Regions from separate parts of the Amphritea sp. HPY genome, predicted to be linked through region 2. Evidence: predicted binding sites of a transcription regulator. Region 2 holds the regulator's gene; each other region holds the start of a gene.
The links. The regulator sigma-54, encoded in region 2, starts transcription at its own class of promoters, with help from an activator protein. The targets are predictions, from matches to a motif close to TGGCACNNNNNTTGCTNT.
Positions count from the first base shown of each region.

Region 1: fliE (flagellar hook-basal body complex protein FliE) is a predicted target of sigma-54. The motif match lies at 2,610-2,627, and genes of this name have one in related genera.
Region 3: glnL (nitrogen regulation protein NR(II)) is a predicted target of sigma-54. The motif match lies at 2,378-2,395, and genes of this name have one in related genera.

Region 1 is NZ_CP194015.1:4,918,952-4,924,412, reverse strand. It holds gene fliG (flagellar motor switch protein FliG) at 1-346, opposite strand, end outside; gene fliF (flagellar basal-body MS-ring/collar protein FliF) at 339-2,045, opposite strand; gene fliE (flagellar hook-basal body complex protein FliE) at 2,136-2,483, opposite strand; gene ACQUQM_RS21830 (3'-5' exonuclease) at 2,661-3,287, opposite strand; gene ACQUQM_RS21825 (DUF294 nucleotidyltransferase-like domain-containing protein) at 3,296-5,131, opposite strand; gene ACQUQM_RS21820 (sodium:solute symporter family protein) at 5,346-5,461, opposite strand, start outside.
Region 2 is NZ_CP194015.1:3,360,801-3,366,261, reverse strand. It holds gene ACQUQM_RS15000 (HPr family phosphocarrier protein) at 1-37, opposite strand, end outside; gene rapZ (RNase adapter RapZ) at 63-920, opposite strand; gene ptsN (PTS IIA-like nitrogen regulatory protein PtsN) at 926-1,384, opposite strand; gene hpf (ribosome hibernation-promoting factor, HPF/YfiA family) at 1,400-1,690, opposite strand; gene ACQUQM_RS14980 (RNA polymerase factor sigma-54) at 1,749-3,242, opposite strand; gene lptB (LPS export ABC transporter ATP-binding protein) at 3,283-4,008, opposite strand; gene lptA (lipopolysaccharide transport periplasmic protein LptA) at 4,005-4,598, opposite strand; gene lptC (LPS export ABC transporter periplasmic protein LptC) at 4,588-5,157, opposite strand; gene ACQUQM_RS14960 (KdsC family phosphatase) at 5,158-5,461, opposite strand, start outside.
Region 3 is NZ_CP194015.1:5,180,680-5,186,140, forward strand. It holds gene typA (translational GTPase TypA) at 1-323, opposite strand, end outside; gene glnA (glutamate--ammonia ligase) at 757-2,160, shown strand; gene glnL (nitrogen regulation protein NR(II)) at 2,444-3,502, shown strand; gene glnG (nitrogen regulation protein NR(I)) at 3,508-4,938, shown strand; gene trmL (tRNA (uridine(34)/cytosine(34)/5-carboxymethylaminomethyluridine(34)-2'-O)-methyltransferase TrmL) at 5,008-5,461, shown strand, end outside.

The DNA of each region.
Region 1 (5,461 bases), 1.6 Mb from region 2:
GCGTCTCCAGACCCGAGGTATTCGTTGTCATCAGGATACGATCGACCAACGACTGAGCCTTTTCATTACCCAACGCCTGATTCAGCATCTCCTTGATATAAAGATCATTATTGATACCGATACTGGTCTGGTCGCTAATCGACTCCATAAAATCGACCATTACCGATTCAACCGTGGACTGAGGAATATTATCCAGATTACTCATACTCAGACCGATCTGCTGCACCTCTTTCTGGCCAAGATAACGCAACACTTCAGCCGCATCATTCTCACCCAACGAAATCAGCAGTACCGCCGCTTTCTGGATATTGGTCAGTTCTACAGAAGACTCTACCTGATCATTCATTTTCAACCACCCACTGACGAATCGCCTGAGCCACTTTGGCCGGATCTTCAGCGATCATGCTACGTATAGCATTCAACTGGTACTCATAGGTTTCATTCGGGGTCGGTGCCAACGCATTATCGATGCCACTAAAGGTCACCTGATCCTTAGAAATATCCGCCATTTCAAGGGATTCAAGCTCTGCCCCAATACCGCCAGCTTCACCTTCAGCAGCGTCTTTATCGGTACTTTGAGCCGCCGCACCGGCCAGATTTTTCATAATCGGTCGCAGAATACCAAACACCAATATCAGCACAAACAGCCCCGCCAATACCTGTTTTGCGATATCCCAGACCCATTCCTGCTGCCAGATAGGAACTTCCTCTTCAACAAAAGCTTCAGGTACTGCAAAAGGAGAGTTCACTACGTTAACACTATCACCACGGGCGGCAGAAAAACCGACCGCATCACGTACCAGGATTGTTAAACGATCTAACTCATTCTGGCTCCAGGGTGTTCGGGTAACCTCGCCGCTGTCCGAATTAACTGTCGAAAGATCATCAACCACGACTGCGACGGACAGACGCCTTACCTGTCCCATCTGATGCCGGGTATAGCTGATAGAGCGGTCCAGTTCATAATTTCGGGTCGCCTGCGAACGAGCACTCTTCGGCCCGCCCTGACGCGCAAGAACCCCCTCCCCTGCAGCATCCAGACCGTCAGCAGTCGTTTCAGGTACAGAGCTGGCTCCGGGGGGTTGATTAGATAAGGCTCCGGGTACACCCGACGCTTTATTCTGACCCGTAGTACTTTCATCAAGGACTTGCTCACTGCGCAGAGAAGGCAGTTCAGGATTATAAATCTCATCGGTCTGCTCAACCGAGGTGAAATCAATATCGGTGGAAACCTCAGCCCGGAACCTACCCAGCCCCAATACCGGCTGCAGTATACTGTTGACCCGGTTAAGCATAGTCTCTTCTACTTTGCGGGTATACTCGAGCTGCTTTGCCGCCAGCACTACATCGACATCAGCTTCACGGGTATTCAGCAAACGGCCTTTCTGATCGACCACGGTAACATCGTCGCTGGCAAGCTGCGGAATACTCGAAGCCACCAGATTAGCGATTGCGGCTACCTGATTCTGCTCCAGCCTGCGACCTGCAAGAAGCTCAAGAAAGACCGAGGCGGTCGGTTTACGCTGATCACGAACGAATACTGACTGCTTAGGCAAAGCCAGATGAACCCGCGCCTTACGTATCGCGATCATACTGGTAATCGTCCGCGCTAACTCACCTTCCAGCCCCCTGCGATAGCGGGCATTTTCCATAAACTGACTGGTACCTAAGCCCTGCTCCTTATCGAGCAGCTCAAAACCGACGGTATTGTCGCCAGTAAAACCTTCCGCAGCCAACCGCAATCGCGCCTGATGCAATTTTTCATCAGGCACCAGAATGGCCCGACCACTGGCATCAAATTTATAGGGGATATTATTAAATTGTAGCTGCTCAATTATTTCGTTGGCGTCGGCGAATGCAACATTATTGTAAAGCACCCGATAATCGGGTTCCTGAGACCAGAGCACAACAGCAAAGCCGATGGCGATAGTGGCAGCAAGCCCCACCATCAGCCCCAGCTGACGCACAAGCCCTAAGCGGTTAAAACCAAAAGTTACGGGACCACCGCCACTTCCGGTTCCTGCTTGCATAGTTGCGTTATCCATTTAGTCGGACACCTGTCGAATCATGAATATCTGTCTTTACCAATAAAAAGTTGAATCAATCGAAAAACCGTACTAATCAAAAGCCACCGATCAGATCGGCATTTTCATAATATCTTCATAGGCGGTTACCATACGGTTCCGTACCTGGGTCATCGCTTGAAACGAAACGGATGCTTTCTGCATACTGATCATCACCTGATGCAGATCTACGCCAGCATCACCACGCTCAAACGCCGTTGCCAGAGCCTTGGCCTCACCCTGAGTTTCATTAACGCTATCAACGGCACCTTTCAGCATCTCGCCAAAATCCGGCGCGTCTGAGCCCTTATTGATCGCTACAGACTGATTGACACCTTGCTGCGTTGAGCCCTGCTGAGCCTGCGCCTGAAGCGAACGCATCTGCTCCAGCACAGAATTAATGTCAGTTCTCTCAATCATAACCACCCCAAAACGGCATTATATTGACATTATAAGTAAGGTCTCAGGCATCGCAAGCATTAAAACCACCGCTTTCGCCAATAAAACGTCACACTACAACGTCAAAAAACAATCTTCATAATATATAATGCAAAAAGCGAGCCAGTGGCTCGCTTATTTTTTGACGCTCTATCGTTATCAGTTCGCCTTAGGCGGTGAGCCATGCTGTAGTCGGACATACATCAGCGCTACCGTAATCGCATCACCTAATGCGGTATGCCGCTCCAGCATTGGAATATCGAGATTCTGAGAGATCGTATCAAAACGCAGATCAACATCGCCGCCGACATGTCGCCACTTAATAATGTCATGATAAACATGGGACAACTCAATCGCCTTACCCGGCAATCCAAATCCATAGCGGGGTCGCAGGTACTTCTCCAGCATCCGGATATCGTAGTTGACGTAGTAGCCGAGAATCGGGCGATTACCCACGAACTCCAGCACTTTCTCAAGCGCTTCATCCATGTATACACCATCCACCAGATCCGCGGCTCGAATCTTATGGATCTTAATCGAATCACCTGTCAGGCTTTTCGGTGGTTTCAACTTGATATCCAGCCGTTCACTGGTCATCACCTTGCGCCCTTTTATCTTTACAGCGCCGATAGATAAAATTTCGCCCTCTTTTACATTCAGACTGGTCGTTTCACAGTCCAGCGATACAACCTCATCACCGTCGTAAGGTTCAAACAGGTGCGCGTATGGACCCGTCTTATGGTCCATACGCTCTTTCATTCTTCTTATCGATCTGGGAATAATCATATTCCGGCTTATCCTCCCAGGTGATACCTGAGTGACAGGTGCTTTTTAAATCCTTTGACTATATGCAGACCATCACGCAACAAGTCACGCTCCATTTTATCCAGATTTGCCAACTCAATGGTATTAGGCGTTTGGTCTACGCCATCAGCTGAGTCATCAATTCTTTTTACCTGCTGGCGCAAACGGGTCTGAATAAACAGCGCCAGAGCCTCTGCCATCTCCCTGCCATGTTCCTCTTTCATCTGCCCCAGCTCCACCAAAGCCTCTATCCGCTTGAAGGTATTTGTTTCCAGAATTTTATACTGCAACGCCATGGTACGAATACCGTGCACAATAGGGAAAATTCCGCCCTTCTTAACATCCAGCTCACCCTTCTCCTTCAGGTTACCGAAGAAGGTCAGCGGGGTATCAAACTCCAGCGACGCCTTGGCAAAATGTGAGAAGAAAACATCATTATCCTGCAGGTGCCGCAGAAACCAGTTCCGGGACGTTTTGAACAAAGCGTGATTACCGGCCACCGGGTGTGCATCAACAGCAATCGCCAGATTCATCTGCGCCTCACCCTCGCACCGGTATGACCAGTCACTCAGCTGCTGCGTCCAGTCCCCGATAGACTTAACCCAGGCCGGGTTAGAAACCATAATATCGCCCGGACATTTCGGAAAGCCAAACGAGATAAGCGTTTCACTGAACTTATTCATCGTCTCCTGCATCTCCGGCCAGATCAGACCATCACGATAGATCAGCGCATTATCCTGGTCGGTCTTAATAACCTGCTCCCCACGCCCCTCACTACCCATCACGACCAGGCAAACATGGGGCTGCATATCCACTGGTACGATCAGATCGAATAGTTTAGCGATAACCCGCCCATTCATTGCCGCGATCAGATCCATAGCAAAGCGGGCTTTAACGCCATGAGTTACCAGAGCCTTGATCAGATCATTCAGGCCATGAGCAGCCTCGTACAGATCTTCAATCGTCTTGGCCCGCTCAATACGTAAGCCGATAACATGGGAATGACTGGAAAAATAACTCAACACATCGGTCAGCTCAACAACGCCGGCCAGCTGGTTATCATCCATTACCACAACCCGCTCAATATGCTGTTGGGTCATCGTAATCAGTGCATTAAACAGGTAATCATCTGAGGTCGTTGAGATCAGGCGATAACTGGCGATCTCAGCCACATCAGAAGTCAATTCGAGCTTGTTGATAACCACGGCATCCAGCAGGTCCGTTCCAGTTACCATACCGTAACGATTTCCCCGCTTAACCAGCACACAATCAGCATGCTTTTCACGCATCATCAGAGTTGCTTCATAGATAGTAGTCCCTTCCAGCACTATCAACGGCTCTCGGATCACACCGTCTTTAATCTGTGCCAGCATGAATTCGGCCATATCCTGATCGCCGCCTTCCTGAGCCTGTATCTCAGTCTTGGCAGAAAGGCTCTGCTGGAAGTAGTCGGCAAAACGACTATTGCTGGCCGACAGATCCAACAAAGTTTTAGTTGGCAATATATGGCAAATAGTCTCCTCTTCAGCGATGAAGTTATGGATCGCCTTACCCCGAATAGCCGACCAGGCACCGAAATAATCTTCATTGGTGTAATGCACAAACACATGTTCATGCCGGTCTTCCTCATCATCGGACACGACTACATCACTCTCACCAACCTGCCCTTTAAGTATTACGTAAACACCTTCAGGCACATCACCGGCGGCAAGCAATGTTTCACCGGCCTGGTAATAACCAATATCCAGGCTGGCGCGCAGCTGATTCTGTTCCTGCTCATCCAGCAGGCTGAATGGCATATTTTCCATTTTGAACGAAGAAGGCATGAATCTCTCTCCTTAAGGGCCATAAGCACCATCTAAAGTCTCTGCATAAAGAGTCTGTAACCAACCCTTTAAACCGAAGCTTTAACCAATCAAAGCCAGAACATCTATTTTCTGTTTCTGTATTAACTAAACCAGAACGACATCCATCTGACAAACAAAAAGGCGCGCCAACCTTAGCTGACGCGCCTTACATTTAGCCAGATCCTTTCAGATCTTAGTGAGCGTGAGCTGTACCCGCACCACGTGGTACACGGATTTTCTCAACAAGCTCCTGGATCTCCGCTGGCGGAGGAGGAGTCATCATTGAAACAACGTATGCCACGATGAAGT
Region 2 (5,461 bases):
CCAGCTTATTGATAATTGTGATCTGCTTTTCCTGCATAGTCGGACTCCGGTGTTACTGTGGCTCAGGATAGCTCCCGATGTCGAATATGCACATTATCCATAGTTGTCCGGAAATGGCCAGCCAATCGCTCGCTGATATAGACCGAACGGTGCTGACCGCCGGTGCAGCCGATGCCAATGGTGATGTAGCTGCGGTTGTTACGCTCGAAGGAGGGCAGCCATTTTTCCAGATACGCGATGATATCCGCAAGCATCTCCTGTACCTCGGTCTGTTGATCAAGAAAATCGATGACCGGCTGTTCCTGTCCCGTATGGCCGCGCAGTTCTGGTATCCAGTATGGGTTTGGCAGACAGCGTACGTCATAGGTGAAATCTACATCCAGTGGTACACCATGCTTAAAGCCGAAGGATTCAACCTGAATTGATAATGCCTGCTCTTGCCGTTTGGCAACCCGGAGTTTGATGCTGTCGCGAAGCTCGTACAGCGACATGCGGGTGGTGTCGATACGGATATCGGCCAGGTCAGCTAAGGGCTCCAGTAGTTTGCGCTCATAACTGATCGATTCCTGCAGGCCTTGCTGATCATCGGACAGGGGATGTTTGCGTCGGGTGGCGCTATAGCGTTTTAACAGGGTTGTTTCTGAGCTATCCAGGAACAGGATTTCACAGCTTACTTTGCCGCTTTGTCGTAACTGCAGGAAAACTTCAGGAAAGCGTTGCAGGTTACTCTGCAGGTTGCGGGCGTCAATGCTTACTGCCAGTTGCGGCGGGTGATCCTGCTGGGTGAGAATCTGATTGACCAGCTCCGGAAGCAGCAGTGCCGGGAGGTTGTCGATGCAGTAAAAGCCGACATCCTCAAGTGCTTGAAGTGCGGTGGATTTGCCGGAGCCGGAGCGGCCGCTGATAACAATTAGTTTCACTAGTATCAGCCCGCCTGAAATTCAACTGCGGCATTGTACAGGGAGCGATTGGATTGAGCGCTGCGTAAGCGTTCACGGAATGTTTCCTGACTGAACAGCTCTGCCAGATTACCCAGGGTTTGCAGATGCTCATCGCATGCTTCTTCCGGCACCAGCAGAACAAATAGAAGGTCTACCGGTTTACCATCGATAGCGTCGAACTCTATGGCCTGGTCCAGTTGAATAAGAATACCCAGTGCCTGGTTACAGTCCCTGAGCCGGCAATGGGGGATCGCAACCCCTTCTCCGATGCCTGTACTGCCGAGTCGTTCCCGGTTGATCAGGCCGCTGAATATTTCATCGGCGGTCATTTCCGGTTGTTGTTCGGCAATATGTCGGCTGACAATTTCAAGGGTGCGTTTTTTACTACCGCCTTCGAGGGCGCAGATGGCCCTTGAAGGTGACAGCAGTTCATTAATTAACATTATGGATAGATACTACTATTTGTGATTTTTCATTTTTTCTTTGTGCTTGATTACCTGACGGTCGAGTTTGTCGATCAGGCCATCAATTGCTGCGTACATATCGTCGTGCTCGTGGGTAGCAAATAGCTGACCGCCGGCAACGCGGACATCAGCTTCGGCTTTCTGGCGGGTTTTTTCCACGCTCAGGGTTACCTGTGCATTAGTAATGTTATCGAAATGACGTTCCAGTTTACCAAATTTAGAGTGTACGTATTCGCTCATTGAATCAGTCAGTTCAACGTGGTGACCAGTGATATTGATCTGCATGGTAATCTCCTAGTTGTCTATATTCGGGACTGAGCCCGTTTCCCACTAAATAATATTATTAAACCAGACGCTTGCGTTCATTAGAAGGCGGAATGCTAAGCGACTCGCGATATTTTGCGATTGTTCGGCGCGCAACATTTATGCCCTGATCATCCAGCAGCTGTGCGATCTTATTATCACTCAGTGGCTTGGCCGGATTTTCTGCTGCGACAAGTTTCTTGATCAGTGCCCTGATAGCGGTTGATGAACAGGTGCCACCATTTGCGGTGCTGACGTGGCTGGAAAAGAAGTATTTCAACTCATAGATGCCGGTCGGGGTGTGCATGAATTTCTGCGTGGTAACCCGTGAAATTGTCGATTCGTGCATCTCTACGGCATCGGCTATGTCGTGTAATACCATCGGCCGCATCGCTTCATCGCCATGCTCCAGAAAACCTTCCTGGCGGGCAACTATTTCCCGGGTAACTTTTAGCAGGGTGTCGTTGCGGCTATGCAGGCTCTTGATGAACCAGCGCGCTTCCTGCAGGTGGTTTTTCAGGTAAGTATTATCCGGGCTGCTATCGGCACGCTTGATCAGGCCGGCATAACCATCATTGATACGTAACTTGGGTGATACCTCAGGGTTTAACAGTACGTGCCAGACCCCCTGTTCTTTACGCACCAGTACATCGGGAGTAACGTATTCAGACTGGCTGCTGGTGATCATTGCGCCAGGTTTTGGGTTGAGGGTCTGAATCAGTTCGATAACTTGCTGCAGCTGGTGTTCTTTGAGGCGCGCCTTGCGCATCAGTTGCTTGTAATCATGGCTACCAAGCAGATGGATGTACTGAGTGACGACCTTGATCGCCTCGCGTCGGAATTCAGTATCTTCCGGCATCTGCTGAAGCTGAATGCTGAGGCACTCTCCGAGGTTGCGCCCGGCAACGCCAGGTGGATCAAACTGCTGAATACGGCGTAGTACGGCTTCAATCTCATCCAGTTCAATACTGTTGAGTTGTTCTTCATCCTGGGCCAGGAAGTGCTCGTGAATCGCTTCCAGAGTGACTGTAAGGTAACCATCGACATCGATACCATCGATCAGGCTGGTTGCGATCAGCTGATCGACATCGCTCATCGGGGTCAGGTTAAGCTGCCAGCTGAGGTGGTCCTGCAGGGTTTCGTCAGAGGTATCGTTAGACTCCATTGACATGTCTGAGAAGTCGCTGCTGCTTGAGGTCGAGGTTGAAACTGTCTGGAAGGTATCTTCCCAGGAGCTATCTGTGGACAGCTCTTCAGGAATATTTTCATTCCAGTCGCTATCGGCAACCTGGGTCTCTTCGCTTTCGGTTTTGACTACTACTTCCCCGGCTTCGCTGGTCGCCACAGGCGTTTCCTGCTCGGAAGAGTCGTGGTGCTCCTCTTCGGTAACTTCCAGCATCGGGTTCGATTCCAGGGCTTCCTGGATCTCCTGCTGCAGATCAAGCGTCGATAGCTGGAGCAAGCGGATCGCTTGCTGCAACTGTGGGGTCATCGTCAGGTGCTGACCGATTTTAAGTTGTAACGCTTGCTTCATAAAATAGAGATCACTTTACCGTAATGCTGGATCATTATTATCAGAGACGGAACTGTTCGCCAAGATAGGCTTGTTTTACCTGCTGGTTGTTCAGTATATCCTGCGGTGAGCCCTGAGCAAGGATATATCCTTCACTTACAATATAGGCCTGCTCGCAGATGTCCAGAGTCTCGCGGACATTGTGATCGGTAATGAGAATGCCGATTCCCTTTTTTTGCAGATGCTTGATGGTTTGCTTTATATCGCTGACCGAGATTGGGTCGACACCGGCAAATGGCTCATCAAGCAGTATAAAGGTGGGTTCGGTGGCCAGGGCGCGGGCAATTTCAACGCGTCGCCGTTCACCGCCGGACAGACTCATGCCAAGGCTGCTGCTGAGATGGGAGATATGAAATTCTTCCAGTAGCTGTTCCAGCTTTTGCTTTCGCTCGAGACGACTCAGTTCCTTGCGGGTTTCCAGTATGGCCATGATGTTGTCGTGCACGCTGAGCTTGCGGAAAATAGATGCTTCCTGGGGCAGGTAGCCAATGCCTTTGCGGGCACGGCCGTGCATCGGGTAATGTGTCAGCTCTTCATGATCAATTTTGATGCGGCCCTGATCGGCATCAACCAGGCCGACGATCATATAAAAACAGGTTGTTTTGCCTGCCCCGTTGGGACCCAGAAGGCCAACGATCTGACCGCTTTCTATGGACAGTGAAACATCTTTTACAACAGCCCGGCTCTTATAGCTTTTGGCCAGGTTTAACGCTTCCAGTCGACTCATTGAGGCTGCTCTTGTCCGGTCTCGGTTGGTTGCTCTGCTTCGGGTGTACTAATGGATTCAGTGCTGGACTCAGATTCGGTTTCCGGTACCGCCGGTTTAGGCTGGATTACCATCTGTACCCGCTCACCGTTGGAACTGTTGTCGCTGAATGCGTCGACAATGCTTTTACGCATGTCGTAAACAATCTTGTTGCCGCTGAATGTGTCGCTACCCTGGGTGACTTTAGCCTGACCGGTGATTGTCAGTTTCTGGGTCTTGATATTGTATTCGAGCCGCTGACCGTATGCGTAGGTGATCTCCTCACCTGGCGCAGGTTGCTGCTGATATTTGGCGGGTTTCCCTTTGGCAACGATGGCGCGTAAACCACTGTCATTCTGGCGAATTTCGACGCTGCTGCCGGTGATCTGCATGCTACCCTGGGCCAGCTCGACACGGCCTTTATATAAGGTGATGCCGCTCTGATCGTTGCGGGTCGCGCTATCGGCGCTGACATGGATCGGCTTGTTACGGTCGTCCGGCAGGGCCATTACCTGTACCGAAGCTGACATTAGCAGTAGCAGGGCTAGTTTGTTGATGGTGTTAGTTAACATTGTGTATCCCCTTAACCTGGGAGCGCAACTCTATGGTTCGGGTATCAAAAGTGGTTTTCATACCCACTCCGGTTGTTTTACCCATCTTGTTCGACAGTGTTACTTTTTTATCGGTTTCAGCAAAGCCTTTATCTGGAAAAATCATCAAAGATTCAGTGGTCATTATATTGGCCTCTTGTGAATCAGGATGGTCCTGTATGGTGACAGAGCCCGCCAGGTTGACGATATCTTGCTGGTCCGACATAACCCCAGACAGACTGCTTAATGTAACAGGCTCTCTGTCAGTGGCAAATAAAGTTAATTGTGGCTCGACAGTTAAAACCTGCTGTAACTGAGGCTGGTGTTCCAGCTGACTGGTGCGTAGCTTTTGCTTTAGCTGGCCGGTGACACTGTAATCATCGATCGCGGCGTCGATGATATAAAAATCTGACTGTTGATGAGCCGGGCTGGGCTCAGGGACGTCGCTGCTTTTTTGCGATTTATCATCAAGCCCCTGATAGATAAGTACCGGGGTGAGGATCAACGCAGCAGTCGCCAGTCGGGCGCGTCCGGTCAGCATCTACAGGAACTCATCATACAGTTGCTGCAATTTATCCTGCGCGGCGAGAATCGTCTCACAGAACTCTCTGCCGGCACCCTGGCCTGCGATTCTGGTGGTGCTCCAGTCGGCATGCTGGCGGACAAAAGGGTGCCCGCCGTTGACTGTTGCGCCGAAACTAACAGCGCGAATAGCCGCCAGGTCAGGCAGGTCATCGCCGATATAGGCGGTTGAGTTTGCACTGTATCCGGTATCACTCCAGAGTTCCTGTAGTGCGATTAGTTTATCTTCCCGGCCCTGATAAAGATAATTGATGCCCAGAGAC
Region 3 (5,461 bases), 1.8 Mb from region 2:
TGTGGCATAGGACCATCAACGGCATCAACCAACAGGCAGACGCAATCAACCATCGACAGAACTCGTTCTACTTCACCACCGAAGTCGGCGTGTCCAGGAGTATCTACGATGTTGATATGGTAGTCATTCCACTCAATGGCGGTGTTCTTAGCCAGAATGGTAATACCACGTTCTTTTTCCTGGTCGTTCGAATCCATGATTCGTTCGGTGCCTTCGTCACGACGGCCCAGGGTTCCGGACTGTGCAAGAAGTTTATCAACCAGGGTAGTCTTACCGTGGTCAACGTGGGCAATGATGGCGATGTTTCTGAGTTTTTCGATCACGTCTGGGAACCTGTGCAGACAATTTAATAAGGCGGGCATTATACATGAGTTATGGCCACTCTGTGCGTTTCTTGTGCTGAGAATCCGCAAAATAGGTTTTTTTCTTGTTTATTGATCTGTTTTAGAGGATATGTCCAAATTGTTGGAGTATGATGTCGGCACCTTTTTAAGGCCAGATAGAGTGATAAGGTATACTAAAAAATAATCCGCACCAAAATGGTTCGCTTTGCTTTGTTGGTGCGCGTTATTGGTGCAATATTTTGATATTGCGATCACTATATCTGCTTTAAACGCAGTGCTTTCGCTGTTGGAGAGATCTGGCATGTTGTTTGCTCTGTAAAAGCGATATGAGCTTATGGCCTGTTATTCAATGCTCCTAATTGAGTTACGGGCAGTAAGAATTCTGGCGATTTAATCTAGTGGAGAAAGCCAAATGTCAGAGACTATGAATCTGATCAAAGCCAACGAAGTTCGTTGGGTAGATATGCGTTTTACCGATACTCATGGTAAAGAGCATCACGTAACTATTCCTGCAAGCGAAGTAAATGAAGATTTCTTCGAAGAAGGTAAGATGTTCGATGGTTCTTCCATCGGTGGCTGGAAAGGTATTAACGAGTCTGACATGATTCTGATGCCTGATGACAGCGCGTCTGTTATGGATCCGTTCTCTGAAGATTCAACTATTATTGTTCGTTGTGACATCGTTGAGCCTGCTACTGGTCAGGGTTATGAGCGTGATCCACGTTCTGTTGCTAACCGTGCTGAAGCGTACCTGAAGTCGACCGGTATTGCCGATACAGCTATTTTTGGTCCTGAGCCAGAGTTCTTCGTGTTTGACGAAGTTAAATGGCACGCTGATATCAGTGGTTGCGGCTACTCTATCGGTTCTCAGGAAGCTTCATGGGCTTCTAGCCACAGCATGGAAGGCGGCAACACTGGTCACCGTCCACGTGTTAAGGGCGGTTACTTCCCAGTACCACCGGTTGACTCTCTGCACGATCTGCGTGGCGCTATGTGTGACGCAATGGAAGCGATGGGTCTGGTTATCGAAGTACACCACCACGAAGTAGCAACTGCTGGTCAGTGCGAAATCGGTGTAGGTCCAAACACTCTGACTGCTAAGGCAGACGAAGTTCAGATCCTGAAGTACTGTGTACATAACGTTGCTCACGCTTACGGCAAGACTGCTACATTCATGCCTAAGCCAATCGTTGGTGACAACGGTTCAGGTATGCACGTTCACATGTCTCTGTCTAAAGATGGCGTTAACATCTTCCACGGCGATGCATATGCTGGTCTGAGTGAAACTGCCCTGTTCTACATCGGCGGTATCATCAAGCACGCTAAAGCACTGAATGCACTGACTAACGCTTCTACTAACGCATACAAGCGTCTGGTTCCTGGCTTTGAAGCACCGGTAATGCTGGCTTACTCTGCCCGTAACCGTTCAGCTTCTATCCGTATCCCTTATGTGACTAACCCTAAGGCATACCGCGTAGAGACTCGCTTCCCTGATCCTTCTGCTAACCCATACCTGTGCTTCGCAGCACTGATGATGGCTGGCCTTGACGGTATTCAGAACAAGATTCACCCTGGCGATGCTGCAGATAAAGATCTGTATGACCTGCCAGCTGAAGAAGCGGCTGAGATTCCAACAGTAGCAGCATCTTTCGAAGAAGCGCTGAATGCTCTGGATAACGATCGTGACTTCCTGACTGCCGGTGGTGTATTCACTAACGACATGATCGACGCGTATCTGGGTCTGAAGCGTGAAGAGTGCGAGCGTGTGAGCATGACTACTCACCCGGTTGAATTCGACCTGTACTACTCTGTTTAATCCTTAAGGATTAACGATAAAAGCCTCCCTCACGGGAGGTTTTTTTTTGTCTTTCAAAATTACCAAAAAACACCAGTTGCACTAATGTGGTGCAAATATTGTTGATTGCCCTACACTGCAACATATAAGTGCAATTAATATGTTCCAGATGATACTGGTATTGCTTGAATCCGGTTGATTCTGGCTGGTTACTGGTTTTATTGGATATTGAACATATTGGTTTGCTTCTTGCTTTGTTAATAAGGAATGACGCTATTTGTTTTAGGTTTGCTGAAGGTTCCCGATGAAAGCATCTGATCTGCATAAACATATACTGGACAATCTGACCACCGCGGCGATTCTTGTTGATGGTGATCTTGAGCTTGTCTATATGAATCCTTCAGCGGAGATGTTGCTTGAGGCCAGTTCCAGAAGGTTGCAGCAGATTGCCTTTAAGGACTGGTTTCTGGTTGATGATAACCAGCAGGCGCTAAACGCTTCTCTGAAAACCGGGCATCCGTTTACCAAGCGCGAAGCAAAGCTCAATACTCTTAAAGGCACTGAACTGACGGTTGATTACAGTGTAAATCCGCTGCCTCAGAAATATGGCCGGCTATTGCTCATTGAGGTCACCCCGCGGGATCGATTAATTCGAATTTCCCGGGAAGAGGAGTTGTTAAGTAACCATGAGACGGTGATTAGTCTGGTGCGGGGTCTGGCCCATGAGATTAAAAATCCTTTAGGTGGTTTGCGTGGTGCTGCTCAGCTATTGGAGCGGGAGCTGGATGATGAGTCGTTGCATGAGTATACCCGGGTGATTATCGATGAGGCCGATCGGCTGCGTAATCTGGTCGACCGTCTGCTGGGGCCGCATAAGATGCCGCAGTTGGAAGAGGTTAATATTCACGCGATTCTGGAGCATGTCTGCAGCCTTGTGAGTGCGGAAACCGGTGGCAGGCTTCAGCTGGTGAGGGATTATGATCCTAGCTTGCCTGAGTTTATGGGGGACCGCGAACAGCTGATTCAGGCGGTGCTTAATATTGTGCGTAACGGCATGCAGGCGATGCAGGAATCTGAGGTTGAACATCCGGTGATAAAGCTCTGCACCAGGGTTGTGCGCAATATTACCTTGGGTGCTGAGATGCATCGGCTGGTGTGTTGCGTCGACATAATCGATAACGGGCCGGGTATTCCGGAAGATATTCTGAGCAAAATCTTCTATCCGATGGTTAGTGGTCGTGCAGCCGGAACAGGGCTTGGCTTATCGATCGCCCAGTCTGTGCTGGCGCAGCATAAAGGCCTGATTGAGTGTGAGACTCAACCAGGCACAACCAAATTTCAACTATTGATACCGCTGGAGTAAATAAGATGGCTAAGGCAGCGAATGTCTGGATTGTCGATGATGATCGATCCATCCGATGGGTGCTTGATAAGGCGTTGTCCGGTGAAGGGGTTGATGTCACTCTATTCGAGAATGGTGATAGCTTATTGCAACAATTGGAACGGGATACTCCCGATGTTGTTGTTAGCGATATTAGAATGCCGGGTATAGATGGGCTGGACCTGCTGGAGCGGATTACTGCGCGCTTGCCCGAACTGCCGATCATCATCATGACAGCGCATTCGGATCTGGAAAGTGCAGTCGCTTCATATAAAGGCGGTGCGTTTGAATACCTGCCAAAGCCTTTTGATATTGATGAGGCGGTTGCTCTTGTTATGCGGGCAGTTGAACACGCCAGAGAGCAACAACAGCAGCAGCAAGCTCAAGAGGAGGTGGAACCGCAGACTGAAATTATTGGTGAAGCGCCAGCAATGCAAGAGGTGTTTCGGGCGATAGGCCGGCTGTCGCAGTCCAATATCACAGTCCTTATCAATGGTGAATCCGGAACCGGTAAAGAGCTGGTTGCTCAGGCGCTGCATCAGCACAGCCCCAGGGCTGTGGCACCTTTTATCCCCCTGAATATGGCAGCGATACCGAAAGACCTGATCGAATCTGAGTTGTTTGGCCATGAGAAGGGCGCGTTTACAGGGGCGGCCAGTGCACGGCCCGGTCGCTTTGAGCAGGCTAATGGTGGCACGTTGTTCCTTGATGAGATCGGTGATATGCCGGCTGATACGCAGACCCGTTTACTTCGGGTATTGGCAGAAGGTGAGTTTTACCGGGTTGGCGGTCACACTTCGGTTAAGGTAGATGTGCGAATTATTGCGGCTACCCATCAGGATCTTGAAAAACTGGTTGCTGAAGGGCGCTTCCGGGAAGATCTGTTCCATCGTCTGAATGTTATCCGGATTCATATACCTAAGCTGGCCGAGCGGCGCGAGGACATTGCTCGTCTGGCACGGCACTTTCTGCAAAGCTCAGCCGAAGAACTGGATGTTGAAGCTAAGCAGCTGCACCCTGATACCGAGGCATTCTTGTGTTCACTGGCCTGGCCGGGTAATGTGCGGCAGTTGGAAAATACCTGCCGCTGGCTGACAGTCATGGCGTCAGGCCGTGAAGTACTGGTTGCTGATTTGCCACCGGAGTTGCTTGAACAGTCCGACGATGACAATGTCACCACTTCGAACTGGGAAAAGGCGCTACGGAACTGGGCTGACCAACAGCTACAACAAGGCCATTCCGCCATTCTCGATGATGCGGTTCCTGCATTCGAGAAAATAATGATTGAGACCGCGCTTAAGCATACTGCGGGCCGCCGTCGCGATGCCTCTTTGCTACTCGGCTGGGGGCGCAATACCCTGACCCGGAAAATAAAGGAACTGGGTATGGATGATGACGTTGAAGAGGGCGTTGAGTAGAGAGAAGGTTTCCTCTGCGGTGACCGGTTCAGTTATAATCCCTGCCTCATTCAGAGTCAGGGATTTTTTATGCTCCACGTCGTTCTTTATCAACCTGAGATTCCACCCAATACCGGTAATATTATCCGTCTGTGTGCCAATACTGGTTTTCAGTTGCATCTAATCGAGCCGCTGGGATTTGATTTCGATGATAAGAAGCTGCGCCGTGCCGGGTTGGATTATCATGAGTTTGCCAAGGTGCAGCGTTACCAGTCTCTTGTTGAATGTCTGCAGAAGATCGATGGTGGCAAGGTCTGGGCATTAACTACTAAGGGCAGTCAGAATTACGCAAAGGTTGAGTTTTCTGTCGGTGACGTACTGTTGTTTGGGCCTGAAACCCGTGGTTTGCCTGCCGATGTTTTAGATTCTCTGCCTGCAGAGCAGCGCCTGCGTCTGCCGATGAATGCTGATAGCCGTAGTCTGAACCTGTCTAACACTGTGGCTGTGATGGTTTATGAGGCCTGGCGTCAGTTAGATTTTGGTG